3 regions of the Pseudomonas lijiangensis genome follow, and region 1 is predicted to be linked to each of the others. Evidence: riboswitches for the same ligand, from Rfam matches in the RefSeq annotation. Region 1 holds a riboswitch; each other region holds the start of a gene.
What was found. A riboswitch is a leader RNA that binds a small molecule or an ion and turns the genes downstream of it on or off. The one in region 1 is predicted to bind cobalamin.

Region 1 (9,916 bases):
GCCGGGCAGGCAATTCACCCCAACTGCCCTGCCCGTTCTGAGGTTGAGGTTCCTGTGGTGTGGCCTGGCCGGGCGCTGGCGGTTCGGGATTCTGTGCCGAGGACGCTGGATCGCGACGCCGATGACGCAAGGCAAACTCGGCCACCGCGTCGATATCCTGCTCTTCGATCACACCCACGCCACGCCATGCAGCATGGGCTCGCGCAGCACGCAGCCAGACCAGATCGGCACGCATGCCATCGACGCCCGCCGCAAAACAGCGCTCCGTCACAAGACCCAGCGAACGATCATCAAGCTCGATGGCAGGCAACAGCGCACGGGCCTGCTCGCAACGTTGCTGCAAAGCCTGCTGCTGATCTTGCCACGCCAGACAAAAAGCCTGAGGGTCGGCATCGAAATCCAGACGACGGCGGATGATCTGGCTGCGCTCGGTCGGCAACGTCTGCCCACTCAGGGCCACATTCAAACCGAAACGGTCCAGCAGTTGCGGACGCAACTCGCCCTCTTCAGGGTTCATGGTGCCGATCAGCACGAAGCGCGCCGCGTGACGGTGGGAAATGCCATCGCGCTCCACCAGATTGGTGCCACTGGCGGCGACATCCAGCAACAGGTCCACCAGATGATCAGCCAGCAGGTTGACCTCATCCACATACAGCACGCCACCGTCTGCCTTGGCCAGAACGCCGGGGGAAAACTGCGCACGACCTTCGGACAGCGCCGCATCCAGATCCAGAGTGCCGACCAGCCGCTCTTCAGTGGCACCCAACGGCAAGGTGACAAACTGACCGCTGGCCAGCAAGTCCGCCAGCCCACGGGCCAGGGTCGACTTGGCCATGCCACGCGGCCCTTCGATCAGCACACCGCCGATTTTCGGGTCGATGGCCGTCAGGCACAGCGCCAGTTTCAAGTCATCGGCGCCGACCACTGCTGCCAGGGGAAAATGCGGGGTATCGGTCATGCTTGTCATCAGCTCTCTTCTATATCCAGCAACAGGTCTTCCAGCGCTTCACGATAGTCACCCGGCTCCTGCCAGAGGCCGCGCTGCTGGGCTTCGAGCATACGCTCGGTCATGTCGCGCAGGGCATCGGGGTTGTGCTCGCGAATGAAGTCGCGGGTCGACGGATCAAGCAGGTAGGCATCGGCCAGCAATGCATATTGGTGGTCGTCGATCAGTTCAGTGGTGGCGTCGAACGCAAACAGAAAGTCCACGGTCGCAGCCATTTCGAACGCACCTTTGTAGCCATGACGCTTGACGCCTTCGATCCATTTCGGATTGGCCGCACGACTGCGGACCACACGGTTCAGCTCTTCCTTCAGGGTACGAATCCTGGGCAGATCCGGCTGGCTGTTGTCGCCATGGTAACTGGCGGTTTTCTGGCCGCTCAGGCTTTCGGCGGCAGCGAGCATGCCACCCTGAAACTGGTAGTAATCGTTGGAATCCAGCAGGTCATGCTCGCGGTTATCCTGGTTCTGCACCACGGCCTGAACCCGGGACAGGCGCTGTGCGAAGTTCTGCCGGGCAGGCGTGCCTTCATCAGCCGCGCCGTAGGCATAACCACCCCAGTTCAGATAGACCTCGGCCAGATCCTCACGGCTCTGCCACAGACGTCCATCGATGGCACCCTGCACACCCGCGCCATAAGCACCGGGCTTGGCGCCGAAAATGCGCCAGCCCGCCTGACGCGCCGCTTCGTCTTCACTCAGGCCGGCCTCCTGAAAGCTGCGGCGCTCTTCACGGACACGGGCCGCCAGCGGATTCTGATCGTCCGGTTCATCCAGAGCGGCAACGGCCTGTACTGCGGCATCGAACAGACGGATCAGGTTGGCAAAGGCATCACGGAAGAACCCGGATACACGCAAGGTCACGTCAACACGGGGGCGATCCAGCAGGCTCAGGGGCAGAATCTCGAAGTCATCGACCCGCTGGCTACCGGTCGCCCAGACCGGACGCACGCCCATCAAGGCCATGGCCTGGGCGATATCGTCGCCACCGGTGCGCATGGTGGCCGTGCCCCAGACCGACAGGCCGAGCTGGCGCAAGTGGTCGCCATGATCCTGAAGATGGCGCTCCAGCAAAAGATTGGCCGAGTGAAAACCGATTCGCCAGGCCGTAGTGGTCGGCAGGTTGCGCACATCCACGGTAAAGAAGTTGCGGCCCGTGGGCAGCACGTCCAGCCGCCCGCGACTCGGCGCACCGCTCGGCCCGGCAGGTACGAAACGACCATTCAGGGCATCCAGCAGACCGCGCATCTCTTCGGGACCGCAGGCATCCAGACGCGGAGCGACCACCTCGCGAAGGCTTTCCAGAACCAGCACCAGTTCAGGATGATCCGGCAGATCGTCGATCGCCTCTGCCTCAACGATGCGTTCGATCAGAATCGCGGCATACAGCTCAAGCCGCTCCCGGGTATCGCCCGTGGTGCGCCATGGGTCGCCACTCACTGCCAGCAAGACGGACGGACGCGGACCGTTCCAGGGCTCGGCCAGCTCGCAATCCAGCGGGTCAAAGTCCAGCGCCAGAGCCTTGGCAAGCACCCGAAGCAAACTCGACTGCGCGCCACGGCCATCGCCACGGGGAATGCGCAGCAGTGCCAGTAGCGTGTCGATACGCAGACGGCCTTGCGGGGATTGACCAAAGACATGCAGGCCATCGCGGATCTGCGACTCCTTCAAGTCACACAGATAGGTGTCCAGACGCGGCAGCCAGATGGCGGCATCGGCGTCGCTGTCGATGGATTCGTCCAGCGCCAGCTCCCGGTCGATGCGGGTTTCGCGCACCAGCTTGAGAATGTCCCGTTGCAGTTCCTGCGCCCGGCGCGGGTCCAGCAGTTGCGCCTCGTAGTATTCGTCGGCCAGCAGCTCCAGATTGCGAAGCGGGCCGTAGGTTTCGGCGCGAGTCAGGGGCGGCATCAGGTGATCGATGATGACCGCCTGGGTGCGGCGCTTGGCCTGGGCACCCTCGCCCGGATCGTTGACGATAAACGGGTAGATATTCGGCATCGCGCCCAGCACTGCATCGGGCCAGCAGTCTTGAGAAAGACCGACGCCCTTGCCCGGCAGCCACTCCAGGTTGCCATGCTTGCCCACATGCAGCACCGCATGGGCGCCATACGCCTTGCGCAGCCAGAAGTAGAACGCGAGATAACCGTGAGGCGGCACCAGATCGGGGTCGTGATAGACCGCACTGGGGTCTACCTGATAACCACGGGCAGGCTGAATGCCGACAAAGGTCAGGCCAAAGCGGATACCGGCAATCATCATCCGCCCGCTGCGGAACATCGGGTCGTTCTGTGGCGCACCCCAGCGGGCATTCACCGCATCGCGGCTGGCCTGGGGCAAGTCATCGAAGGCATCAAGGTACTCGTCCAGCGCCATGCTTTGCTGGCAAGGGCGCAGGTCGATGCTCTCCAGATCGTTGGTGACGCCGCCCAGCAGTTGCTGAATCAGCGCAGTGCCGCTTTCAGGCAACAGCGCCAGCGGATAGCCCTCGCTCTGCATGGCGCGCAGGATATTCAGCGCCGCCGCAGGCGTGTCGAGCCCTACCCCGTTGCCGATCCGGCCATCGCGGGTCGGGTAGTTGGCCAGAATCAGCGCTACCCGCTTGCTGGCATTGGGCAGTCGCGCCAGTTCGATCCAGCGTCGTGCCAGTTGCGCGACGAAGTCCATGCGCTCGGGATGGGCGCGATAGCACACCACGTCCGACTGGCTGCGCTCGCTGCGCCAGGCCAGGTCCTTGAAACTGATGGGCCGGCTGATGATGCGCCCGTCCAGTTCCGGCAAGGCAATGTGCATCGCCAGATCCCGCGCCCCGAGGCCTTGCTCGCTGGCCTGCCAGGCGGGCTGGTTGTCCTGGGCGCAGATGGCCTGGATCACCGGCACATTGCGACGAAACGGTCGCAGATGCGGCGCTTCGGGGCTGGACTGGGCAAAGCCCGTGGTATTGAGGATCAGCTCGGCTTCGACTTCATCCAGCCAGTCCTCGACCATGGTCAGGCAACCCGACTCCTTGAGACTCGCCAGCGCAATCGGCAAGGGATTGAGCCCTTGAGCCTGCAAGCGCTCGCAGAACACATCGATGAAACCGGTGTTGGCTGCCTGCAAGTGGGAGCGGTAGAACAGCAACGCGACCACCGGATGCCCCGGTGTCCAGTCTGCCTGCCAGTCCGGCAGCGTGGCCGTCGCCTTGCGCGGGTGATAGATGGCCGTGCGTGGCAGTGGCTGGGGCTCAGCCCATGAGTAATCGCGCTCAAGCCAGCTGCTGGCCATGCAACGATAAAGGTCCAGCGCATTCTGCAAGCCGCCCTGACGCAGGAACTGCCAGAGTCGGTCGCGCTCCTCGGCAGGCACGGTGCTCAGGTCGCTCAGCTCCGGATCGGGACGATCATCCCCCGGCACCAGAATCACCTGCACGCCACGGGCTGCCAGCTCCATCAAGCGCTCGACGCCATAGCGCCAGTAGCCAATACCGCCATGCAGGGAAATCAGAATGACCCTGGCGTGGCGCAACACCTCATCGACGTACAAGTCCACCGAGGCGTGATTCTGCACCTGCATCGGGTTGGCCAGACGCAGGCTCGGGTAGTCATCGGGCAGTTGCTGCGCGGCTTCGGCCAGCAGGGCCAGGCTCGAATCGCCGCTGCAGAGAATCACCAGCTCGGCCGGAGTCTGCCCCAGGTCGGCAATGCTGTCGTCGGGTACGAAACCGCCCGGCTGGGTTCTCAGTAAATGCATGAATCAGCCGGCAGTCGCAGCATTGAGCTTCGCTTCCAGAGCAACATAAACTTCACGCTCTAGCTCATCGTAGAGTTGTTTTTCCAACGCTACAGCATCCAGCTCCTGGCCGATCAATACCAAGTGGGTGGCACGTTCTTCATCAGCCTTCCATGCACGATCAAAGTGCTTGTCGAAACGGGTCCCTACACCCTGAATCAAGAGACGCATCGGTTTACCGGGGATGGCGGCAAAACCCTTGACCCGCAGGATACCGTGCTGGACCACCATACGGTTCAGCACGTTCATGAGAAAAGCCTCTTCGGCTGGGGGCAGCTTGATAGAGATCGAATCAAAAACATCATGATCGTGGTCGTCATGATCCTCATCGTCGTGATGGTCATGGTGAGTCTTGCGACCGTCGATATGCAGCTCCGACTCGGCCCCCACGCCCAGCAGTACATTGATTGGCAGACGACCATTGCTGGCCTCGATGACCTTGACCGCGGGCGGCAGCTCTTCGGCGACTTCGGCGCGTACAGCAGCCAGACCTTCGGCGTCGATCATGTCGGCCTTGTTCAGAATCACCAGATCGGCACTGGCCAACTGGTCAGCGAACAGTTCATGCAGCGGGGATTCGTGGTCCAGGTTCGGATCGAGTTTGCGCTGGGCATCCACCTGATCCGGGAAGGCGGCAAAAGTACCGGCTGCAACGGCCGGGCTGTCTACCACCGTGATAACGGCATCGACGGTGCAGGCATTGCGGATTTCCGGCCACTGGAACGCCTGGACCAGAGGTTTCGGCAGTGCCAGGCCCGAGGTTTCAATGAGGATATGGTCCAGATCAGCGCGACGCGCCACCAGTTCACGCATCACCGGGAAGAACTCTTCCTGCACCGTGCAGCACAGGCAGCCGTTGGCCAGCTCATAGACGCGACCGTTGGCTTCTTCTTCGGTACAGCCGATGGTGCACTGCTTGAGGATTTCGCCGTCGATTCCCAGCTCGCCGAACTCATTGACGATCACTGCGATGCGACGCCCTTCGGCGTTATCGAGCATGTGCCGCAACAGGGTGGTCTTGCCCGAGCCCAGGAAGCCGGTAACGATGGTGACGGGAAGTTTGGCCAGTGTTTTCATCGGATGCCCTTTGGCAATACGGCGGGCAAGCAGGACGAGAACCGTGCGCTGCGCACGGATCGATTCGCCACCGGATCACCCCGCCCGGTTGTAGTGAGAATTCGTGGGCCTGTGGCCCGGTTCGAGGCAGGTCTCCTGGCTTACGGCGGCGTGTCGGCAGGACAGGCATTCATCGCGCCTTCCCGCTCGCGCAGTGGCCATGCAATGAAATCACCGTTTACAGTTGCGGGGGCAGCTGCGGCTTGGACCGCATTCCCGTCTTAGCCCGACCTTTTGCACAAGGTCGAGAACCTCAAGTGCGCAAGGCTACGCAGAGGTCGAAGGCAGGTCAATCGTTCAGATTGACGTTCACGGGCCGCCATGCTCTCCTACACGACTTGTTACGGGTGCCCCTCACGGGGTGAAACGGGAAACCGGTGCGCTCATTTGTCCATGAGTCAGTCCGGTGCTGCCCCCGCAACGGTAAGCGAGAGAGGATCAGAACCACTGTGCCACGGCATGGGAAGGTGATCCTGAAGGCGTCGAGGCACAATATCGACACCCCTCGCGAGCCCGGAGACCGGCCCGATACTGACTCAATGACACACCCGCGGTGGGCGGGCGCAGTTGAAGCCTTCTGACGTCCGTCAGCAGGTTCCTGTGCGCATGCCTGCCTGTCGAAACCAGAGGGAAGCGCCATGTCCACCATCAGCAGCAGCCAGTCGAACACCACCACGTCCACCCAGGCCCAGCGCCTGACAGCCGCCATCAGCGCTGCGATTCTTGGCGCCTGCCTGGTGTACTTCGCCGGTTTCTCGCACATCGCCGCCGTTCACAACGCTGCTCACGACACCCGCCACAGCGCCGCCTTCCCTTGCCATTGAGACCTGACGCCATGTTCAAGCGAATCATTCAGACGGCAGGTTTCAGCGGTCTGCTAGCGGCATTGCTGCTGACCCTGCTGCAAAGCTTCTGGGTCTCGCCCCTGATTCTTCAGGCCGAAACCTTCGAAAAGGCACCCGCCGAGCACGTGCATGAACATGACCACGCCGATGCTTCCGCCGCAGGGCACAGCCACGACGAAGAAGCCTGGGAGCCGGAAGACGGCTGGCAGCGCATTCTCTCCACGACCGGCGGCAATCTGGTGGTCGCGGTGGGTTTTGCCTTGATGCTGGTGGCGCTCTACACGCTGCGCGCACCGGGCCGCACCTCTCAGGGCGCATTATGGGGGCTGGCCGGTTTTGCGGTCTTCGTCCTGGCGCCGACACTGGGCCTGCCGCCTGAACTGCCGGGTACTGCGGCTGCCGACCTGAACCTGCGCCAGTACTGGTGGATCGGAACGGCGGCCTCCACGGCTGCCGGTCTGGCCTTGATCGCCTTCGGCCAGAACGGGCTGCTCAAGGTGCTGGGCGCGGCCATTGTGGTTGTGCCGCATCTGATTGGCGCGCCACAGCCATTGACTCATGAGAGCCTGGCTCCCGAAGCGCTGGAATCGCAGTTCATCCTGGCTTCGCTGCTGACCAATGCGTTGTTCTGGGTCGCTCTGGGCCTGATCAGCGCCTGGCTGTTCCGTCGCAGCAATGCCGACCTGCACGCCTGATCACGGCACCGGGCAATCCGGCCCTGCCCTTGTGGCAGGCCTGGGTTGCCAGCGCGGCTGCCCGGCCGCGAGCCTGCTGGAGCTCATCGAAAGCAGCCTGAAAGCCCATGGCCTGGAAATCGGCGCCATCACTGCCCTCGCCTCCATCGACCTCAAGCAGGACGAACCGGGCTTGCTGGAATTGGCCGAACAACTGTCCGTGCCGCTGATCTTCTTCAGCGCGTCGCAAATGGCAGAATACGAACCGCAACTGACCCACCGCTCGCCAACGGCCTTCCAGCACACGGGCTGCCACGGGGTTGCCGAAAGCGCAGCGCTGGCACTGGCCAGCCAATTGGGCAAAAGCCCGGCAACACTGGTGATCGCACGCCAGAAGAACGCCCGGGCAACCTTTGCCTTGGCGAGCCGTGTCGATAATACGCGGCTCATTAATACCGTTTGATTCAGGAGATTTCATTGACCGTCTTTTTCATCGGCGCAGGCCCTGGCGATCCGGACCTGATCACCGTCAAGGGGCAGCGACTGATCCATTACTGCCCGGTCATCATTTATGCCGGTTCACTGGTGCCGGTGGCCGTACTGGATGGCAATCATGCCGTTCAGGTGGTCAACAGTGCCGAGCTGCATCTGGAACAGATCATCTCCCTGATGAAATCTGCTCATGAACAGGGCCGGGATGTAGCCAGGGTGCACTCAGGCGACCCGAGCCTGTATGGCGCGATTGGCGAACAGATTCGTCGCCTGCGTGAGCTGGGCATTCCCTTTGAAATCATTCCCGGTGTAACGGCCACGGCTGCCTGCGCCGCCTTGCTGGGTACCGAACTGACGTTGCCGGACATTTCCCAGAGCGTGATCCTGACCCGTTACGCCGACAAGACGTCGATGCCGGCAGGCGAAGAACTGGCAAGCCTGGCCCAGCATCGGGCCACCATGGCCATTCACCTGGGGGTCAACAATCTGCAGAAAATCGTGGAAGAACTGACACCGCATTACGGGGCGGACTGCCCGACAGCCGTGGTCCATCGCGCAAGCTGGCCGGATCAGGACTGGGTGTTGGGCACCCTGGCCGACATTCACGACAAGGTGCTGGAGAAGGGATTCAAGCGTACGGCGCTGATTCTGGTCGGGCGTGTACTGGCTGACGATACGTTTGGCGAGTCATCGCTGTATCGCGCCGGGCATGCACATTTGTTCAGGCCTTGATGATGTTCGCGAATAAATTCGCCCCCACAGGGGGGGGTGGGAGCGAATTCATTCGCGAAGAAAACCACTCAGTAATAAGCGTTTTCTTTCTGGGTATGGTCAGTTACATCACGCACACCCGACAGCTCAGGAATACGCTCCAGCAAGGTACGCTCGATACCTTCCTTCAAGGTGACATCGGCCTGACCGCAACCCTGGCAACCACCGCCGAACTGCAGGACGGCGATATTGCGCTCTTCTTCCTCGATCACGTCGATCAGGGTCACCTGACCGCCGTGGCTGGCGAGCCCCGGGTTGATCTCGGTTTGCAGGTAGTAGTTGATGCGCTCGTTGATCGGGCTGTCGGCATTGACCATCGGCACCTTGGCGTTTGGTGCCTTGATGGTCAACTGGCCACCCATGCGATCAGTGGCGTAATCGACCACGGCGTCATCCAGAAAGGCTTCGCTGAAACCATCGATCCAGGCCGTGAAGCTCTTGAGGCCAATGGCCTTGTCTTCAGGTTTTTCTTCGCCCGGCTTGCAGTAGGCAATGCAGGTTTCAGCGTACTGAGTGCCAGGCTGGGTGATAAACACGCGGATGCCGATACCTGGAGTGTTCTGCTTTTCCAGCAGATCGGCCAGATAATCGTGGGCAGCATCGGTAATAGTGATAGCGGTCATGAACGTTCCTCGCAGACTTGCCGGCAGTTTACGCCAATCGGATGCGCATACAAAGTCCTAGTATTTTTGTCAGGAAAGCGCAGCGGCGCCTCTTCCTTCCTGACGAGCATCCAGGCTGCGACGCATCCGCTGATACAAGCCCTTCTCGATCCACTCGTAACTGCACCATGCTCCGATGGCTATGATCGGCACGCAGAAGGCAAAGACCAGATACGGGTTCAAGGCAAAGCGCTGGGCCATGAGCAGGCCGCCGTAAAGCACCAGCACATGCAGCAGATAGACCGAATAGGAACAATCGCCCATGGTCTTGAGCAAACGGCTGCCGCGCAGGTAGGGTTCAAGCGAGATGGCGCAGAACACGATCAGTGCGCTTGGCAGCCCCCAGTTCAGCAGGCGCTGCTCGTTGGTCAGATGATGAATCACCAGCATGGCAGCCACTATCCCCGCCAATGGCATCCATAACCCTTCCTTGATCCAGCCACGGCGATAGAGCATGCCGATACCGATCCCCAACAGGAACTCGTAGACAATGTCGTTACCGTAGAACCGGCTGATCAGGCCGCTGCGAGCCAGAATCTCGGTCACGGCAAAGAGTGCTGCCGCGATGATCAAGGGCCGATGGCGC
Region 2 (9,916 bases), 1.8 Mb from region 1:
ACGACGCTGACGGTGAGTCGCCACCCGCTGGTTCATCTCGCCGTCCAGCGGCTGGCTGGTGGCGATATAAATGACGCTCAACCCCGACTCCGCCGCCAGCCTTTCAGCCAGGCGACTCTTGCCGGAGCGGGCACCACCCAGGATCAATTGCAGCATTTCACTTCACCTCCAGGCCGCACAGCTCGCGCAACAGCGGGCCATCGAGGTGCTTTTCCACCAGATCGGCCAGACGCTCGATATCCCGCTCCCGCAGCCCGTGATAATCCACTTGCTGCACATCCTGCAAACCCGCCCAGCGCAACAGCGCGCTACAGGCGGCAGGCGACTCGAACAGGCCATGCAGGTAAGTACCCAGAATCTGCCCATCAGCACTTTGCGCACCGTCACAACGGCCATCGTCCAGATGCACGGCAGCGTTTTCCAGAGCCGCGCCGCTGGTCACGCCCGCATGAATTTCATAGCCGCAGACTTCTGCCTCCTCCAGCGCCAGACGCCCGCGCACATTTCGCAGTTGCTTCTCGGCTTCCAGTACCGTGCTCATGTCCAGCAAACCCAGACCGGGGCTGGAGCCCGGCGCGCCCTCCAGGCCAAGAGGATCATGCATTTGCTGACCCAACATCTGCAGGCCGCCGCAAATACCCAGCAGCTTGCCGCCATAGCGCAGATGCCGGGCAATGGCCGTCTCCCAGCCGTTGGCGCGCAGGTACGTCAGGTCGCTGCGCACGCTTTTCGAGCCCGGCAGGATGATCAGATCGGCAGGCGGCACCGCCTGACCGGGGCCGATGAATTGCAGATTGACCTGCGGGTGCAGGCGCAGCGGATCGAAATCGGTGTGGTTGCTGATGCGCGGCAGCACCGGCACCACGACATTGAGCACCCGCTCGACCTTGTCGGTCTGGCGTCGATCCAGACCGTCTTCGGCTTCCAGATGCAGATCCATCACATACGGCAGCACGCCCACCACCGGCTTGCCAGTACGGGCTTCGAGCCAGTCCAGCCCCGGTTGCAACAGCGCGATGTCACCACGAAAACGGTTGATGACAAAACCCTTCACTCGCGCCTGCTCGCTGGGCGACAGCAACTCCAGCGTGCCCACCAGATGCGCGAACACACCGCCGCGATTGATATCGGCCACCAGCAGCACCGGGCAATCCACGGCTTCGGCAAACCCCATGTTGGCGATGTCGTTGGCGCGCAGATTGATCTCGGCAGGCGAACCGGCACCCTCGACCATGATCACCGGGTACGTCTCGCCCAGGCGCCGATGGGACTCCAGCACCGCCTGCATGGCGATTTCCTTGTAGCCGTGATACGCCACGGCATTCATGGTGGTCACAGCGCGGCCATGAATGATGACCTGAGCGCCGGTATCGCTATTGGGCTTGAGCAGCACCGGATTCATGTCGGTATGAGGCTCCAGCCCGCAAGCCTGAGCCTGCACGGCCTGGGCCCGACCGATTTCGCCGCCGTCCGCCGTCACCGCACTGTTGAGCGCCATGTTCTGCGGCTTGAACGGCACCACCTTGACGCCCTGGCGGGTCAGCCAGCGGCAGAGCGCGGTCACCAGCGTACTTTTGCCGGCATCGGACGTCGTGCCTTGTACCATCAACGTGGTCATGGGGTTTCCTTGCGGTATTCGAGCAGTACATGTTCCAGACGCGACCAGTCGGCCTCTTCGCAAGGCAAGCCAAAGCGCAGACTGCTGACCGCCCCCTGACCCTCGAACAGACGCAGCAAGACACCGCGCCGGGCGCAGAAGTCATGCAGGGCCGGTGCCTGCTCGGTGACCACCCACTGAAACAGCGCGCAGCCGCCTTGTGGGCTCAGGCCGTGATTGCTCAGCAATGCCACCAGACGCTCACTGGCCTGATCGCAACGCTGGCGCTGGCGGGCATGGCCTTCAAGGTCTGCGAGACACGCCTGCCCCAGAATCCGTGTCGGCCCGCTGACCGACCACGGGCCGATTTCTGCCGCCAGTGCCTTGAGCAGGCCCGGCTCCGCCAGCACGAAGCCCAATCGCACGCCGGCCAGACCAAAGAACTTGCCGAACGAACGCAACACGATCAGGCCGACGCGCCCGGTTTCGGCCGCCAGACTGGTGTCCGGCGTGTTGTCCATGAAAGCCTCATCAACCACCAGCCAGCCGCCGCGTTCGGCCAGACGGGCGTGCCATTCCAGCAAGCGCTCCGGGGTCAGGTGCAGGCCCGTGGGATTGTTGGGGTTGACCACCACCAACACGTCGAGGCTGTCCAGGAAGTAATCCACTTCCTGTTCCTGCACTTCACGCACCAGAAATCCGCTTTTGCGCCAGGCATGGGCGTGCTCGGCATAGCAAGGCGACAGGACGCCGACCCGACAGGCGCTGCGCACACGAGGCAAGGCCTGGATCGCAGCTTGCGAACCCGGCACCGGTAAGAGTTGAGGTACGCCGTAATAGGCGCAGGCGGCAGCTTCCAGGCCGTCGTCGGTTTCCGGCAGACGCGCCCAGGCCTGTGCAGGAATCTCCGGAATCGGCCATGCCCAGGGCGCAATACCGGTGGACAGGTCCAGCCAGTCAGCACGGTCGATGCCGTAATGCTGCGCTGCCGCCCTCAGGCGACCACCGTGCTCAAGCATAGAACTCGGCCCCCACGCACAAGACCAGCAGCCACAGCCAGACGCCTCTTTGCACCAGTTGCCAGCCACGATCGATGGCATCCGCATCGGCGGGCACGCCTTCGCCCAGTTGCGGGCGCTGATGCAGTTCGCCGTGATAGATCGCCGCGCCACCCAGCTCGACACCCAGGGCACCGGCCCCAGCGGCCATGACCGGACCGGCATTGGGGCTGTCCCAGGTCGGCCCTTGAGTGCGCCAGCAACGCAGAGACAGGCGAGTCTTGCCCAGCAGCGCGTAGGTCAGGGCCACCAGACGCGCAGGAATGTAGTTGAGCAAGTCGTCAATTTTCGCCGCCGCCCAGCCAAAGCGCTCGAAACGCTCGTTGCGATAACCCCACATGGCATCCAGCGTGTTGCTCAGTCGATACAGCACCACACCGGGCGCACCGGCCACCGCAAACCAGAACAGCGCGGCAAACACCGCATCGCTGCCGTTTTCCAGTACCGATTCGGTGGCGGCACGGGCGACTTCTGTTTCGTCCAGTTCGGTGGTCTGGCGGCTGACCAGATAACCGACCCGCCGCCGCGCTTCATCCAGATTGCCCGAGCGCAGGGCCTGGGCCACCGGTTCCACATGCTCGCCCAGGCTGCGCAGCCCCAGCGCGCAATACAGCGCCAGAATCTCCACCAGCCAGCCGACATAGGGCAGCCAACTGAGGATGGTTGCCAGCAGCGTCAAGGGCACCACAGCCAGAAACCAGGCTGTGACCCCATGACTGCGCCAGCCACGTCCGCCGGAATTGAAACGCTGCTCGATACGGTCAGCCAGACGACCGAACGCCACCAGCGGATGTGAGCGTTTCGGCTCGCCGAGCAACGCATCCAGCGCTACTCCGGCAACGCTCAACAGCGCCACACTCATGGACTCACTCCCCATTGATTCTCATACAGCAATTCATTGAGTGGACGCGCTTGCGCCCAGCCTTCCAGCACCAGCATCGGTGCCGGGTAAAACTCTTCCACCGGCCCCAGGCACAGGATCGCCAGGGGTTTTGCGCCTTCGGGCATGCCCAGCAGACTGGCCAGCGCCTGAGGATCGAACAGCGACACCCATCCCATGCCCAACCCTTCGGCACGGGAGGCCAGCCACAGGTTCTGGATCGCACAGGACAAGGACGCCATGTCCATTTCCGGCAAGGTCCGACGACCGAAAATATGCTTTTCCCGATCGTCCATCAGCGCGGCCACCAACACTTCGGCGCAATCGCTGATGCCCTCGACCTTGAGCTTCATGAACTCATCGGCACGCTCGCCCAGGGCTTCGGCAGTACGCACCCGCTCTTCTTCCACCTGGGCCTGCATGTGCGCCCGCAATGCCGGGTCGCTGATGCGGATGAAACGCCAGGGCTGCATCAGGCCGACACTGGGCGCCTGATGCGCTGCTTCAAGCAAACGCGCAAGCAGTTCGGGTGCCACGCTGCCGCCACTGAAGTGACGCATGTCGCGGCGCTCGGCAATGGCCCGATAGACCGCGGCCCGCTCCTGGGGACTGAACGCCTGATCGGTCATGGTGTGAACAGCGCCGCAACCGCCTGAGGATTGGAAGGGAAATAGAAGTGCACGTAGGAAGCCGTCAGGCGCCCATCGCGATACACCGCCTCCGCGCCTCGTCCGCCATTGGGGCTGACGCCACGGGCAATGGGCTGTAACTCGGTGCTGGTCAGGGAATGGTGATACGTGTGCCCGCGCAACGAGCCTTCAGGCAGTTCGACCACTTGCAGGGCCAGGGCCGCCAGACGTTTTTGCATGACCGCCTCGCCACTGAGCAGACCCACCAACTCGGCACGCTGCCCTTCGACATCGGTCAAGGCGTCGAGCAGGTACAGCATGCCGCCGCATTCGGCCAGTATCGGCTTGCCTGCCAGATGATGGGCATGAATCGCCTCCAGCATCGGCGTGTTTTCAGCCAGCGCTGCATGATGAAGCTCGGGATAACCGCCCGGCAGGTACAGGCTGTCAGCCTCGGGCAAGTGGCTATCGCGGATCGGCGAGAAAAACGACAGCTCCGCACCCATGGCCCGCAGCAGATCCAGGCTTGCCCCGTAGGCAAAGGCAAAGGCCTCGTCACGGGCGATGGCGATACGCACACCGGCCAGCAGAGGTTCGGCAGGCACCGGGTCAGGCGCATTGAAGGTCACGGCAGGCGGCAAGAGCACGTCGCAGGTGCTGGCCAGCGCATCGGCGGCAGCGTCCAGGCGCAGGTCCAGATCGTTGAGTTCACTGGCCTGCACCAAGCCCAGATGACGGCTCGGCAATTCGATACCGGTTTCACGAGAGAGCGCGCCATACCAGCGCAGGCCTTCCGTCAGGCTGCCTTCGAGCAACTGCGCATGACGTACGGTGCCGACCCGGTTGGCCAGCACTCCGGCGAACGGCAGGTCCGGCTGATAACGCGCCAACCCCAGGGCCAGCGCTCCGAAAGTCTGGGCCATGGCCGTGCCATCGATCACACCCAGCACCGGAACGCCGAAGTGGCGGGCCAGATCGGCACTCGATGGCGTACCGTCGAACAGCCCCATGACGCCCTCGATCAGGATCAGGTCCGCCTCGGCGGCGGCTTCCCACAGCAGGCGTCGGCTTTCATCGGCGCCCACCATCCACAGATCCAGCTGGTAAACCGGCGCGCCGCTGGCCCGCTCCAGAATCATCGGGTCCAGAAAATCAGGCCCGCACTTGAACACCCGGACCTTGCGGCCCTGGTTACGGTGCAGGCGTGCCAGCGCAGCGGTGACCGTGGTCTTGCCCTGCCCGGAGGCGGGCGCGGCAATCAATACTGCCGGGCAATGACGCGGCGCTCTCATACAGGGTTACTCACAACTCGATGCCTTTTTGCGCACGGATTCCGGCCTGGAACGCATGCTTGACCACGCCGATCTCGGAAACGGTATCGGACAGGTCGATCAATTCGGGTTTGGCGCCACGGCCGGTCACCACCACATGCTGCATCGGTGGCCGGGCCTGCAAGTCGCTCAGTACTTGCTCCAGATCCAGATAGCCATGCTTGAGGGCGATATTCAGCTCATCGAGGATCACCAGACCGATGCCGGGGTCACGGAGCATTTCACGGGACACTTCCCAGGCGGCTTCGGCGGCGGCGATATCACGCTGGCGGTCCTGGGTTTCCCAGGTGAACCCCTCGCCCATCACGTGGTAACGCACCTGCTCGGGGAAACGCCGGAAGAACAGCTCTTCACCGGTGCTGTTGCGGCCCTTGATGAACTGCACCACGCCACACTGCATGTCGTGGCCCATGGCCCGGGCGAGCATGCCGAATGCCGAGCTGCTCTTGCCCTTGCCATTACCGGTCAGCACCAGCAGCAGGCCACACTCGTTGGGAGCGCTGGCAATGCGCTCGTCCATTACCGCCTTCTTGCGCTGCATGCGCGCCAGATGACGTTCGTCACGTTCGGGGGATTCGTTCATCTCAGCTCTCCGCTTGAGGGCACGCGAAAGCAGACGGAAGGACAGCATCAGGCAGCACGGCAAAGCCCTGCGCAGAGCATCGCCCGCCGTGATGCTGTTGAGTGGATCAGGCCGGTCTCCGGGCTCATGAGCAGGCATCTGCCTGATCTGCGCGCCTTCCCGTGTCCTGGGACACAGTGGCATCGAGCGCAGTCTTGACTCATTTACCGTTGCGGGGGCAGCGCCGGGATCGGAGTTGTAGTGCGTCCTCACCGGCTTCCCTGTTTCACTCTGCCAATCGAGGATTGCAAAGCACCTGAAACAAGCGGCGAAGGGTAGAGGGTTGGGCTGGGAGCGTCAATCGACACAAGAGGATTGAACCTCGACAGTTCAGGTCCCTCCTATCTTTATCTGGCCACTGACCGTTATGGAGATCGGCATGTTCACACTCAGACCCCGGCTTGCCTTGCTGCTTCTGGTTGCAGGAGGCCTCACAGCCTGCGGCGAGTCTTCGACACTGCAAGTCTCGGATGGCACCGGCCCTTCGCCCAGACTGCCCGAACCGAACAAGACCCTGATCCCCACCGTCAACATCGCCCCTGCCGTAGGTTGGGAAAAGAATGCAAAACCGGTTGCCGCACCCGGCACCCAGGTCGCCGCCTTTGCCGAAGGGCTGGATCACCCGCGCTGGCTGTACGTGCTGCCCAATGGCGACGTGCTGGTCGCGGAAACCAATTCACCGCCCAAACCTGACGACGCCAAAGGCGTGCGCGGCTGGGTCATGGAAAAAGTCATGGGCCGCGCCGGAGCCGGTGTGCCCAGCGCCAACCGCATCACCCTGCTGCGCGACAAGGACCACGACGGCGTGGCCGAAACCCGCACGGTCTTCCTGCAAAACCTCAATTCGCCGTTCGGCATGACCCTGGTGGGCAACAAGCTCTACGTGGCCGATACCGACCGCCTGATCAGTTTCCCTTATGAAACCGGCCAGACCTCCATCAGCGCCCAGGCCACCAAAGTCGTCGACTTGCCTGGCGGGACGCTGAATCACCACTGGACCAAGAACGTGATTGCCAGCAAGGACGGCAGCAAGCTGTACGTGACGGTCGGTTCCAACAGCAACGTTGGCGAAAACGGCATGGATCAGGAAGAAGGTCGCGCCGCGATCTGGGAAGTGGACGCTGCCACCGGCCAGCACCGGATTTTCGCATCGGGCCTGCGCAACCCCAATGGCATGGACTGGGAGCCCAATACCGGCAAGTTGTGGACTGCCGTCAACGAGCGTGACGAGATCGGCAGCGACTTGGTGCCCGACTACGTGACCTCTGTGCAGGATGGCGGTTTCTATGGCTGGCCTTACAGCTACTACGGCCAGCATGTGGATGAGCGGGTCAAACCGCAGAAACCGGAACTGGTCGCCAAGGCCATATCCCCCGATTACGCCGTCGGCCCGCACACCGCATCTCTGGGTCTGGTGTTCGCCGACGGCAAGACGCTTGCGGCCCCCTTCAACGAAGGCCTGTTCATTGGCCAGCACGGCTCATGGAACCGCAAGCCCCACAGCGGCTATAAAGTGGTGTTCATCCCCTTCAGCGGCGGCAAACCCAATGGCGCACCTGTGGATGTGCTGACCGGCTTCCTGAGCGCAGACGAAAAAGCCCAGGGTCGCCCGGTGGGGGTGGTCAATGACCAGCATGGCGGATTGTTGGTCGCGGATGATGTGGGCAACAAGATCTGGCGGGTGACGTCAGCCAAGTAATCCACACCCCGGTAGGAGCGAATTTATTCGCGAAGAGGCATTTCGCGAATAAATTCGCTCCTACTTCGCTGGGGTTAATTATGCAGTTGTGCGTTCTGAGCGAGGTTCGAAGGCTGGATGACGCGCTTGGCGTTGAGGTAGGACTTCTGCCAATAAGGCTTGTCCAGGCTGTCCAGTTTCACCGTGCCACCGGTTGCCGGTGCATGAACGAAGCGGCCTTCGCCGACGTAAATACCCGCATGGGAAACCTGCGAGCCACCGGAAGTGGCGAAGAACACCAGATCACCGGATTGCAGCTGTTCACGCCCGACATTCGGCGCGCCCATCACAATCATGTCGCGGGTCGAGCGCGGCAACGAGATACCCGCCGCGTCACGATAGACATAGCCGATCAGACCACTGCAGTCGAAACCCGAATCCGGTGTATTGCCGCCCCAGCGATAAGGCGTGCCAACCAGCCCGAGCGCACGAAACAGTACGTCTTCGGCAGCCTGGGAAAGAATTTGCGGGGGAGCAGAAAGCACCGGGCGCTGAACGACACGGGGCTGAGGAGGTGGCGAGCTGGCACATGCACCCAGCAACGCAGCGATGGAAATGACCGCCAGACGTAACGTAATCGACATAACCACAACAACCTGATCTGGATGCGGCCAACACTGCCGAGAAGCTGAAAATGCAGACAGGCTCATGCCTGTCTGCGCACTACATCATTTATGGCGCTTGAGTGTAGTCGATGTCATGGCAGTGGTCTGCACAGGCTCGCTGGAAGGAGCCATTGCCAGAGCACGCTTGGCCTCGATGAACGTCTTGCTCCAGTAGGCGTCATCGAGACTGTCGATGCGCACACCACCACTACGGCGGCTGCTGGAATGGATGAACTGATCGTCACCCAGGTAAATGGCTGCATGGCTCACACGACCGCGACCACGGGTGCTGAAGAACAGCAGGTCACCGGGCTTGAGGTCATTGCGCGACACCAGAGGCGCATTCACGTTGATCATTTCGCGAGTGGAACGCGGCAGGCTCATGCCAGCCTCTTCACGAAACAGATAACCGATGAAACCGCTGCAATCGAAACCCGAAGTGGTCGAAGAACCACCGAAACGGTAGCGAGTCCCGATCAGGGATTTGCCACGCTCCAGGATGCTATCGGCCAGAACCGGCAACTGGTAAGGCTTGTTGTCAGCAAAACCGGCCAGTTCTTCTTCGGTGGCGAGTTCTTCCTGCAACATGGCTGCATCTGCACGGCGAGCCGGAGATTGCGAGCTGATCGAATTCTGGTACTGCGGTTGTTGCTCTTGAGAAACCGGTAAATTGGCAGAGCAACCAAACAAAAAAGTAACGAGTGCGAGTGGCACGAGGGGTGCGAAGCGTACTACTTGCATGGGCACGACCGTGGCTGAACTGTTAAGAAGGCGAGACTATGCCCGCTATCAAGATGATTTGCAAATTCAATCGAATCAGATGTGACTTATGAGTTTTTCCATGACATGTGCTGCCCGGCACTGCAGAAAAACGTCCATCCCGGCGCTGTGATCGGTAGGCGCCGGATTGATTTCTGCCGTGAAGCCCCCGCAAATACGAGTGCGCAACACGGGTTCGTGGATGTAGGGGAAGCTGGCGGTGGTGCCGATACTCAACACCGCATCAAAGCCTTTTGCCATCTCTTCATAGAGTGTTTCAAGAGCTTTCTCGGGCAACATCTCCTGAAACAGCACGACGGACGGTCGCAAAACGCCACTACATTTCCGGCACAGAGGCGGCAAAGGTCGCAGCAGGTGCTCACTCAGATGAGGATCATTTTCGCCGCAGGACTGGCAAAGCAGTGGAGCCATTTGCCCATGGATCTCGATCAGGCGTTCCGGCGGGCTGCCAGCGGCACGATGATAGCCATCGACGTTCTGGGTCAGCACCCAGCATTCGGGCTTCATCCGCTGCAACTGGGAAATGGCGTAATGCGCGGCATTGGGCTGGCCGCCCAGGCAGGCCTTGCCCAGTTCGGCAATGTATTTCCAGCACAGCTCTGGATCACGGCGCAGCATCGGCCCGGACAACGCCACCTCAATGGGCAGGCCGTCATCGGTCTTGCCATTATAAAGA
Region 3 (9,916 bases), 250 kb from region 1:
TGGTACTGGTCCAGGACTGAATCAGGTGTTGCGTGACGTTAATCTGCAAGTCGCAGAAGGCCAGTCGTTCGGGCTGGTTGGCGAATCGGGTTCGGGCAAGACCACGGTCCTGCGCTGCCTGGCCGGGCAATACCAGCACTGGACCGGCAACCTGAGCGTGGCCGGTCGGGCGGTAAGCCGTCACTTGGACGCCAGCCATTACCGGACCGTGCAGATGGTCTTTCAGGACCCCTACGCCTCGCTGCACCCGCGTCACACCATCGATGCGGCGCTCAAGGAGCCTCTGAGCATCCATCGCATCGGCGAGCGCGACCGGCGTGTCTGCGAAGTGCTGTCACGGGTGGGCCTCAATGAAAGCTTCCGCTTTCGATATCCGCATCAACTGTCGGGCGGCCAGCGCCAGCGTGTGGCCATTGCCCGGGCATTGATCCTGGAACCCCGCGTCCTGCTGCTGGATGAACCCACCTCGGCGCTGGACGTCTCGGTACAGGCCGAAATCCTCAATCTGCTGGCCGACCTGCGTCAGCAACAAGGCCTCACCTACCTGATGGTGACTCACGACCTCGGCGTCGTGGCGCACCTCTGCGACCGGGTTGCAGTCATGCAGCAGGGCCAGGTGCTGGAAACCCTCGACAGCAGCCAGTTGGTGAACAACCAGGCGCAGCACGAGTATTCCCGATTATTGATCCAGGCCAGCCGCGACATGGACGTACGACTCACCGGCTGAGGGGTCGTCGCCTGACGACCTGAAAAACCGAACACCGCTGACAGCGTGACCCCAGGCCAGAACGGCTGCGGGATTCGGCTGCCCGCGATTTGCTCCAACACACCCAGACCTTCAATCAAACAAGAATAAAAAAATGAAAAAATCAATCGCTCTGCTCTCCCTGTCCGCCCTGTTGCCATCTGCCTGGAGCTATGCCGACAGCGGCTACATCAACTATCGACATCAATACGCGGAAAGCACCCGCATGCACTCCGACCGGGTCAAGTTCGGCACACGCCTGGACAGCAGCTGGGGTTTTGAAGGTGAGCTGAAGTACAAGACGGCGGGCGACCGCCAGGATGTGGCGTTCGACAATACCGTCGGCAACGGCCATGAGCTGACGATCAGCTATCAGCACAAGCTCAACGACCAATGGACCGTGACGCCTTCCCTGGCCCTGGAAAGCATCGAGAAGTCCACGTCTTACAAGACCGGTATCAAGGTCGGCTACAAAGTCACCGATACGCTGAGCATTTCAGGCCGCTACCGCTATGACTCGATCAAGCTGGACCGGGACAAGATCAACGAATCCATGCCCGACAATGCGATGGATAACCAGTCAATCAATCGCTATGACATCTGGATCAACTACTCGACCAAGGGGCCATGGACCTACGAGTACCAGCTCACCTATTTCGATGCCGACTACATCCGCTACGACAACGGCACCAGCGACTACGAACAGAATGCGGCGTTCAAGTATCGCTGGAGCAAGCAATGGGTGCCGTTCTTCGAGGTCGGCGACATCAAGGTCGATTCCGAGGATGACAAGCGTCAGTTGAGGTTACGGGTGGGGATTCAGTACAACTTCCTCTGATTCTTCATCACCAGTTGGCTCCTACAGCCGTGGGAGCGGATTCATCCGCGAAGGGCCGGAACATCCCACACAGATTTATCTGTATGGGAAGCCGTCTTCGCGGACAAGTCCGCTCCCACAACAGACAATTCAATCGCGAACAAACTTTCTACTCGCTATGAGTACGCCGCAACCGGATGCGGCTGCCGTTGAGGTGCAGGTACATGGCCGAGCGGGCCGCATCCACATTGCCTTCGGCAATCGCGTTGTAGATCTGCCGATGCTCGGCGTTGATCCCGGCCAGGTAGGCGCTGCGATCACTTTGCCCGGTGTAGGCGGAATTCATGCGGGTGCGCGGAATCAGCTTGGTGCCCAGGTGTTTCATGATGTCGATCAGGTAGGCATTGCCCGAAGCCTTGGCGATCTTGAGGTGAAACTGGAAGTCGGCATTGATGGTAGTCCCGGACTTTTCCGGGCCTTCAAGCAGCGCATCGAAAGCCCGCTTGAGTTCCAGCAAGGCTTCAGGACTGCGACGCTGCGCAGCCAGCCCGGCCGCTTCGACTTCAAGGCTGATGCGAAACTCCAGCAGATTGAGCACGTCGGACAGGGTCGCGATGGTCGCCGGCCCGACCGAAAAGCCTTCAGGTGGCGGCATGTCCAACACAAAGGTCCCTACCCCGTGGCGCGTTTCCACCAACCCTGCCGCCTGCATCCGCGACAGGGCATCGCGCACCACCGTTCGGCTGACGCCTTCGGCTTCCATGATGTGGATCTCGGAAGGCAGCTTCTCGCCACGCTGCAGCACGCCATCGCGCATGCGCTGGGCGAAACGGTCGACCAGGGTTTCAGCCAGACGGCGATGGTTTTTCTGCGAGGAAACGACGTTGTCCGACATTGCAGCCTCAATTCGATCTAATGCCGCAGTATAGGCTGCGATCACGACACAAAACACACCATGACTACGGTTATACTCAGCAACCCGACACGGACCCGATCAGCCCGCCCATGGAACACCCTTCTTCCCCGACAGGTCGTCGCTCCAGCCTGACCCAGCAACTGGTCGCCGAGTTCTCGCGCAAGATCCGCGAAGGCGAGATCAAGAGCGGTGAAAAGCTGCCCACCGAGCAGGTCATCATCCGGGAAACCGGTGTCAGCCGCACCGTGGTTCGCGAAGCCATGTCGCGTCTTCAGGCCGAGGGGCTGGTAGAAACCCGTCACGGCATCGGAACCTTCGTGGTCGATGCTTCGCGCCCGCGGGACTTCCAGATTCCGGAAGCCATCTCCGGCAGCCCTCCCGATGCCGCGGCCATCATCGAGTTGCGCCTGAGCCTGGAACCGGAATCCGCCGCCCTCGCCGCACAACGGCGCACGCCGGAGCAACTCGAAGCCATCCGACAGGCGCTGGACGAGCTGCATCGCTGCGACCAGAACGAAACCGATACGACCCAGGCCGACTTCGAGTTTCATCGCTGCATCGTGCAGTGCACCGCCAACAGTTTCTTTACCGATGTCATGACGCAACTGGGCAACAGCATTCTGCCTCGCGCACGGGTCGGCTTCGGCAATGTGCCGTCGACTCGGCTCATGGATGACCCGCAGATCCAGCAGCGCGAACAGGAGCAGATCTACTCGGCCATCGCCCATCAGGATCGCGATGCGGCCAGGGCGGCGATGCGCCTGCACCTGATCAACTGCCTGCAGCGCTTTCGCGCAAAGGATTAGCCACTAAGAAGGCTTATCGTTTACCATCGCGCCCCGTCGGTTTCCGAGAGGAACTAACAGGGAATTCGAGGGCTGCGCATCTGTGCAGACTCAAACGAAACTGCCCCCGCAACTGTAGGCATCGAGCCAGCTCCATGACAGCCACTGGTGATTTTCCGGGAAGGCTGGAGTCAAGGTGATGACATGCCAGTCAGGAGACCTGCCGACCTGCACGTTAACTGACCGGCGGGGTGTCCGGGAAGGACATCCGCGCGCCGGTTCATGGCTGCCTTGCCCTGCCTTTTGTGCAGTGCCGAGGGATGTGTTTCCTGTCTGTACATTGCGCCTTGCACGTACGAAACGGAGATCGCATTACATGTCACTGCCTCGCCTTGCGGCACTCATCGCCGGTTTGAGCCTGTCCACCCCGAGCCTCGCTGCTCCCACACAGTACCCGCTGACCGTCGAGAACTGTGGCCTGAAGCTGACCTTCGAGCACGCGCCACGCAGGGCTGTGACCATCGGCCAGTCCGGCACTGAAATGCTCTACGAACTGGGCCTGGGCGACAGACTGGTGGGCACTTCGCTGTGGTTCAACGATGTGCTGCCACGTTTCAAGGCACAGAACGACAAGGTCGAGCGCCTGGCGGACAACGACCCGAGTTTCGAGGCCGTCATCGGCAAGCGCCCGGAACTGGTGCCCGTCCAGCTTGAATGGATGGTGGGTGCCCAGGGCGTGGTCGGCACACGCCAGCAGTTTCATGATTTGAAGATCCCGACCTACATCATGCCGTCCGACTGCGAAGGCAAGGACAATCTGGTAGGCGCTGATGGCACACGCCTTGAGCCCTTCCGCATCGACACCATCTACAAGAGCATCGAACAGCTCGCCCAGATATTCGACGTGCAGGATCGCGGGCAACAACTGGTTGCAGAGCTGCGCAATCGCCTGGCCCACGCGGTCGCCAACGTCAAACAGAACAAGGAACGGGATGTGTCCGCGGTGTTCTGGTTCTCCAGCGCAGATATCAACATTGATCCTTACGTTGCAGGCCGCAAGGGCATCCCGGACTTCATGCTCAATAACCTGGGCATGCGCAATATCGTCGAATCCGACGAAGAATGGCCGACCGTGGGCTGGGAAACCATCGCCAAGGCCAATCCGGACATTCTGGTGATCGCGCGCATGGACCGCCGTCGTTTTCCGGCCGACGACTACCGCAGGAAACTCGAATTCCTCAAGTCCGACCCGGTGACCCGCAACATGGACGCGGTCAAGCATGACCGTATCGTGATCATCGATGCCGATGCCATGCAGGCCAGTATCCGGCTGTTTACCGGTATCGAAGAACTGGCCGAAGCCGCCAATCGCTACAACGCCGCCCAATGAAACTGACCACTGCGCTCGGCCACATGCTCTGGGTGACAGCCGTTCTGCTGCTGGCCATCGTGGCGGGTGCAGCCATCGGCGAAACCACCATCAGCATGCCTGTGGTCTTCCAGGTACTGGCAAACAAGCTCTGGGCAGCAGGGTACGTGCTCGACCCTATCGACGAAGGCATCGTCTGGAACTATCGCCTGACCCGCTCCATCGTGGCTGCGGCCTGTGGCGCAGGGCTGGCGATTTCCGGGGTCGTGCTGCAATCGCTGCTGCGCAACCCGCTGGCCGATCCGTATTTGCTGGGCATCTCCGCGGGCGCCTCGACCGGTGCGGTGCTTGTAGCAATCATGGGGCTGGGTGCCGGGGCCATTTCCATGTCGGCGGGGGCTTTCGTGGGCGCCGTGGCGGCTTTTTCCCTGGTCGCCCTGCTCGCTCGCTCTTCACATGGTCCGACCGCAGCAGCGCACATCATTCTGGCTGGCATCGCCGGCTCACAGCTCTTCCATGCACTGACTTCGTTTCTCATCACCAAGTCAGCCAGCGCCGAGCAGGCACGGGGCATCATGTTCTGGCTGCTGGGCAATCTCAGTGGCGTGCGCTGGCATTCGGTATGGCTGGCGGTGCCGGTGGTGGTGGTTGGCTTGCTGGTCTGCCTGTGGCATCGGCGAGCGCTGGATGCCTTTACCTTCGGCAGCGATTCGGCAGCGTCCCTCGGCATTCCGGTGCGGCGCGTGCAAATCGTGCTGATCGCCTCGGCGACACTGGTCACGGCAGTGATGGTGTCCATCGTCGGTTCCATCGGCTTTGTCGGTCTGGTGATTCCCCATGCCGTACGCATGGTGGCCGGAGTACGTCATGCCCGTCTGGTCCCGCTCAGCGCCTTGTGCGGTGCGCTGTTCCTGATTGCCGCCGATATCCTGTCCCGCACCCTGATCAAGGGCCAGGTGTTGCCGATCGGTGTCATTACCGCGCTGATCGGCGCGCCGGTCTTTGCGCTGATTCTTATCCGGGGGAAAACCACACGATGAACGCCTTCTCGCCCATCGTCGACACCCCGGCACTCGGCTGTTCGGGCCTGGGTTATTGGCTCAAGGACAAGATCCTGCTCAAGGACGTGAACCTGAGCATTGCGCCCGGAGAAACCCTGGGCATTGTCGGCCCCAATGGTTCGGGAAAGTCGACCCTGATCAAGCTGCTGTCGGGTATTCAGACGCCTTCCAGCGGTCAGGTACAGCTCAATGGGCAGGCACTGAACAGCATGAAGCGCCGGGATATCGCCCGACAGTTGGCGGTGGTCGAGCAACAGGCCGAGACCAGCGACGCCATCACCGTACTGGATGCCGTCGAACTGGGTCGCACGCCCTGGCTGTCGGCGCTGGAACCCTGGAGCGACGAAGATGACGCCATTGTCCGTCAGGCCTTGCAGGATGTCGGCATGCTGCACCTGATCAAACGCGCCTGGCATACCTTGTCCGGTGGCGAACGCCAGCGCACCCATATCGCCCGGGCACTGGCGCAACGCCCACAGATCCTGTTGCTGGACGAGCCGACCAACCACCTGGATATCCAGCATCAACTGTCGATTCCGGGGCTGATCAAGTCCTTGCCGGTCACCACCGTCATCGCCCTGCACGACCTCAATCAGGCGCTGGGCTGTGACCGCGTGGCGGTAATGGAAAACGGTCGCATGGTTGCGCTGGGCAAGCCTGTGGACGTGCTGACGCCTGAACGCCTGCACGCCACTTTCGGAGTACGGGCCCACTGGCTGACCGATCCGTTCGATGGTGCACGGATACTGCGCCTGCGGCCTTGCTGACCCGTTAATGCCCAAACAAAACTCGTGGGAGGCAGCTTGCTGGCGAAAAAGGCCTGAAACTGGCTGATATTCTGCGTCGTACGCTGAAGTCGCCAGCAAGCTGCCTCCCACAAAGTGATTCATTGACCTTAACTGATCGGCGCGCTCCTTACTGAGGCCATTGCTCCAGCAGCATGGCCACGAATTTTTCGGCAGCGGGCGAAAGCGAAGCGCCGCGCCGGGAAACCAGCCCCAGGGTCCGGTCAACCACCGGGTCCACCAATGGAACGCTGACCAGCGTGGGATGCCCTTCAGCCGGCATGGCCAGGCTGGGCATGGCGGAGATGCCTAGCCCGGCCTCGACCATGCCCAGCGACGTCGACAAGTGCTGCACTTCATAAAACCACTTTGGCCGCCAGCTCAGACCGGCCAGTGCATGGTCGAGAATCATCCGGTTGCCGCTCAGGCGGCCAACGCCGATCAGACGATATTCACTGAGTTCCATCCAGGCAACCGACTCACGCTTTGCCAACTCATGGTCACGTCGGCAGGCGAGCACGAAAGGCTCTTTGACGAGAGGCACAAACTCGATATCGGGATGCTGCCCGCTCATCATGTTGATGCCGAAATCCGCCTCCCCTCGCAAAACAGCTTCCAGCCCTTCATTGGCACTGAGGTCCAGCAGGCGGATGCGGATCTTGGGATAACGCTCGTTGTACAGGCGGATCACCGAAGGCAGAAAGTAGAAAGCGGCCGTAGGAATACAGGCCAGGGTCACCTGACCGATCTGGCGCTCTGCCAACTCCCGGATATTGAGGATCGAGTCCTCGAAGTCATCCAGAAGTCGTCGCGCCTTGGGGAAAAAGTCGCGTCCGACACTGGTCAGGCTGACCCGGCGAGTGGTGCGATCCAGCAATGATGTGCCCAGCCCCTGCTCGAGCTTCTTGATTCGCCGGGTGAGTGCAGGCTGGGAAATATGCAGCACTTCGGCAGCTTCGTGAAAGCTGCCAAGTTCAGCGATTTTCACGAACGATCGAATATCTTGCAGCTCATATTCCACATTATTTTCCTTTTGGTGGATTGTGATGGGCGTTCAAGACCAGCGGAGTATTATTGCCTGAAGTGGAATAATAGCTACGATCTTTGCATTGGATACGCTTAAAAATCCATGGGACTCTTGCTTCCAACACATCAATTACCCCAATTGATCAATAAGAGTCCAAAACTATGCAACCGATTCCCTGCGTCCTGATGCGCGGCGGCACTTCCAAAGGGCCGGTTTTTCTTGCCAGTGATTTACCCTCTTCGACCGCTGAGCGCGATGAACTGCTGCTGGCTCTCATGGGCTCTGGCCATGAGCTGGAAATCGACGGAATCGGTGGTGGCAGCCCCCAGACCAGCAAAGTGGCAATCGTCAGCCCGTCGACTCATGAAGATGCCGATGTGGACTACCTGTTCGTGCAAGTCATGGTTTCCCAGCGCCGTGTCGATACTGCGCCCAACTGCGGCAACATGCTTTGCGCCGTCGGCCCGTTTGCAGTGGAACAGGGTCTGGTCGAGGCAACTGGCGATGTCACTCAGGTTCGCATCCGCAACCTCAATACCGGCACGTTCGTCTGCGCCGATGTCCGCACCCCTGGCGGCCAGGTCAGCTACGAAGGCCAGACCAGCATCGACGGAGTACCGGGCACCGCAGCCCCGGTGCAACTGACTTTCCTGGACGCAGCAGGCAGCAAGACCGGCAAGCTGTTCCCAACCGGCAAACAGACCGACCTCTTCGACGGCGTGCCCGTGACCTGTATCGACATGGCCATGCCCATGGTCATCATCGAAGCGTCCCTGCTGGGCAAGCGTGGAGACGAAACGCCTGCCGAACTCGACGCCGACAAGGATTTCCTTCGCAAGCTCGAAGCCTTGCGTTTGCAGGCAGGACTGGCCATGGGCCTGGGCGATGTCAGCGAAAAGGTGATCCCCAAACCCGTACTGGTTTCGCGGCCCGATGCAGGCGGCACCCTCAAGGTTCGCTATTTCATGCCGCATAACTGTCATAAGGCCCTGGCGATCACTGGCTCCATCGGCCTGGCCACAGCCTGCGTCAGTGAAGACACCGTGGTTGCCCGACTGCTGGGTAGCGCCCAGACTCCGCGCCTGCAAGAAGTCCGGATCGAGCATCCGAGCGGTTCGATCCAGGTCGCCCTGGCGTACGTCGGTGAAAACGGACAGACCATCCGGGCTTCGGTGGTGAGAACGGCACGTCGCCTTTTCTCCGGCGAGGTCTACGCCCCTGTCGCACAACGGCTGGCGGGCTGACATTGTTTATCGCTGCACACTGCTCTGCCTGATACTGAGTACCGCATCAGAACAACTCCAATAATGGGTGATGCAACATGAAAATCGCTAAATCGCTCTACTTTCAGATTATCTGCGCCGTAATCCTCGGGGTTCTGGTCGGTCATTTCTGGGCTCAACAAGCCATCGCTCTCAAACCGCTGGGCGATGCATTCATCAAGCTGATCAAAATGATGATCGCACCGGTGGTGTTCTGCACCATCGTCACCGGCATTGCCGGCATGAGCGACAAGCGCTCTCTCGGGCGCCTGATGAGCAAGACCATGCTGCTGTTTCTGGCCCTGACGGTGATCAGCCTGTTCATCGGACTGATTGCGGTCTATGTGATCAAGCCAGGCGTGGGCATGAACATCGATCCGGCGAAACTGAGCACTGCCGGTTTGAGCCAGTACACCGACTCCGCCGCGAAGCTGGGTGTCGTGGACTTTTTCATGCACATTATCCCGGACACCTTCATCGGCGCGTTCAACAAGGGTGAAGTCTTGCCGGTGCTGTTTATCGCCGTGTTGTCCGGGTTCGCACTCTCGTCCCTGGGCGAGCGCGGCAAGCCAGTGCTCAATGTGCTGGAATCGGCCTCGCACATGGTCTTCAAGATCTTTTCCTACCTGATGCGCTTCGCTCCGGTCGGTGCCTTTGGTGCCCTGGCATTCACCGTGGGTCAATACGGCATTACCTCACTGGGCTCGCTGGCCAAGCTCATCATGACCCTGTACATCGCATGCGGCTTCTTCGTGTTCGTGGTACTGGGCGGGATCTGTCGCGCTCACGGCTTCAGCCTCTGGAAACTGCTGCGCTACTTCCGCGAAGAGTTCCTGGTGGTGCTCGGCACGTCCTCGACCGAACCTGTGATGCCTCGCATGCTGGAAAAGCTTCAGGCACTGGGCTGCAAGAAAGGCGTCGTCGGCCTGGTACTGCCAACGGGATACTCGTTCAACCTGGACGGCACGGCGATCTATCTGTCCCTGGCCGCCATCTTCATTGCCCAGGCGTGCAATATCGAACTGAGCATGACCCAGACCCTGACCATGCTGGCAATCATGCTGCTGTCCTCCAAGGGTGCGGCGGGCGTGACCGGCAGCGGTTTTGTCGCCCTGGCCTCGACCCTGACGGTCATCCACGACATTCCCC

Region 2: linked by a shared signal. The riboswitch ahead of cobO (cob(I)yrinic acid a,c-diamide adenosyltransferase) and the one ahead of cobW (cobalamin biosynthesis protein CobW) in region 1 are both predicted to bind cobalamin.
Region 3: linked by a shared signal. The riboswitch ahead of KQP88_RS09765 (ABC transporter substrate-binding protein) and the one ahead of cobW (cobalamin biosynthesis protein CobW) in region 1 are both predicted to bind cobalamin.

Annotation. Positions count from the first base shown of each region.
Region 1 covers NZ_CP076668.1:2,475,888-2,485,803, reverse strand. The annotation lists gene KQP88_RS10830 (ATP-binding protein) at 1-958, opposite strand, end outside; gene cobN (cobaltochelatase subunit CobN) at 967-4,731, opposite strand; gene cobW (cobalamin biosynthesis protein CobW) at 4,735-5,847, opposite strand; cobalamin riboswitch at 5,956-6,157, opposite strand; cobalamin riboswitch at 6,215-6,429, shown strand; gene KQP88_RS10815 (CbtB domain-containing protein) at 6,525-6,710, shown strand; gene KQP88_RS10810 (CbtA family protein) at 6,722-7,426, shown strand; gene KQP88_RS10805 (cobalamin biosynthesis protein) at 7,407-7,868, shown strand; gene cobM (precorrin-4 C(11)-methyltransferase) at 7,883-8,629, shown strand; gene nfuA (Fe-S biogenesis protein NfuA) at 8,698-9,291, opposite strand; gene KQP88_RS10790 (acyltransferase family protein) at 9,361-9,916, opposite strand, start outside.
Region 2 covers NZ_CP076668.1:4,313,014-4,322,929, forward strand. The annotation lists gene cobU (bifunctional adenosylcobinamide kinase/adenosylcobinamide-phosphate guanylyltransferase) at 1-156, opposite strand, end outside; gene KQP88_RS17925 (cobyric acid synthase) at 158-1,618, opposite strand; gene cobD (threonine-phosphate decarboxylase CobD) at 1,615-2,616, opposite strand; gene cbiB (adenosylcobinamide-phosphate synthase CbiB) at 2,609-3,517, opposite strand; gene bluB (5,6-dimethylbenzimidazole synthase) at 3,514-4,164, opposite strand; gene KQP88_RS17945 (cobyrinate a,c-diamide synthase) at 4,161-5,456, opposite strand; gene cobO (cob(I)yrinic acid a,c-diamide adenosyltransferase) at 5,467-6,078, opposite strand; cobalamin riboswitch at 6,171-6,392, opposite strand; gene KQP88_RS17955 (PQQ-dependent sugar dehydrogenase) at 6,497-7,816, shown strand; gene KQP88_RS17960 (C40 family peptidase) at 7,891-8,439, opposite strand; gene KQP88_RS17965 (C40 family peptidase) at 8,524-9,201, opposite strand; gene KQP88_RS17970 (NAD-dependent deacylase) at 9,277-9,916, opposite strand, start outside.
Region 3 covers NZ_CP076668.1:2,227,114-2,237,029, reverse strand. The annotation lists gene KQP88_RS09785 (ABC transporter ATP-binding protein) at 1-727, shown strand, start outside; gene KQP88_RS09780 (oligogalacturonate-specific porin KdgM family protein) at 861-1,583, shown strand; gene KQP88_RS09775 (FadR/GntR family transcriptional regulator) at 1,732-2,457, opposite strand; gene KQP88_RS09770 (FadR/GntR family transcriptional regulator) at 2,568-3,284, shown strand; cobalamin riboswitch at 3,305-3,506, shown strand; gene KQP88_RS09765 (ABC transporter substrate-binding protein) at 3,640-4,653, shown strand; gene KQP88_RS09760 (FecCD family ABC transporter permease) at 4,650-5,672, shown strand; gene KQP88_RS09755 (ABC transporter ATP-binding protein) at 5,669-6,460, shown strand; gene KQP88_RS09750 (LysR family transcriptional regulator) at 6,609-7,499, opposite strand; gene KQP88_RS09745 (4-oxalomesaconate tautomerase) at 7,667-8,749, shown strand; gene KQP88_RS09740 (dicarboxylate/amino acid:cation symporter) at 8,827-9,916, shown strand, end outside.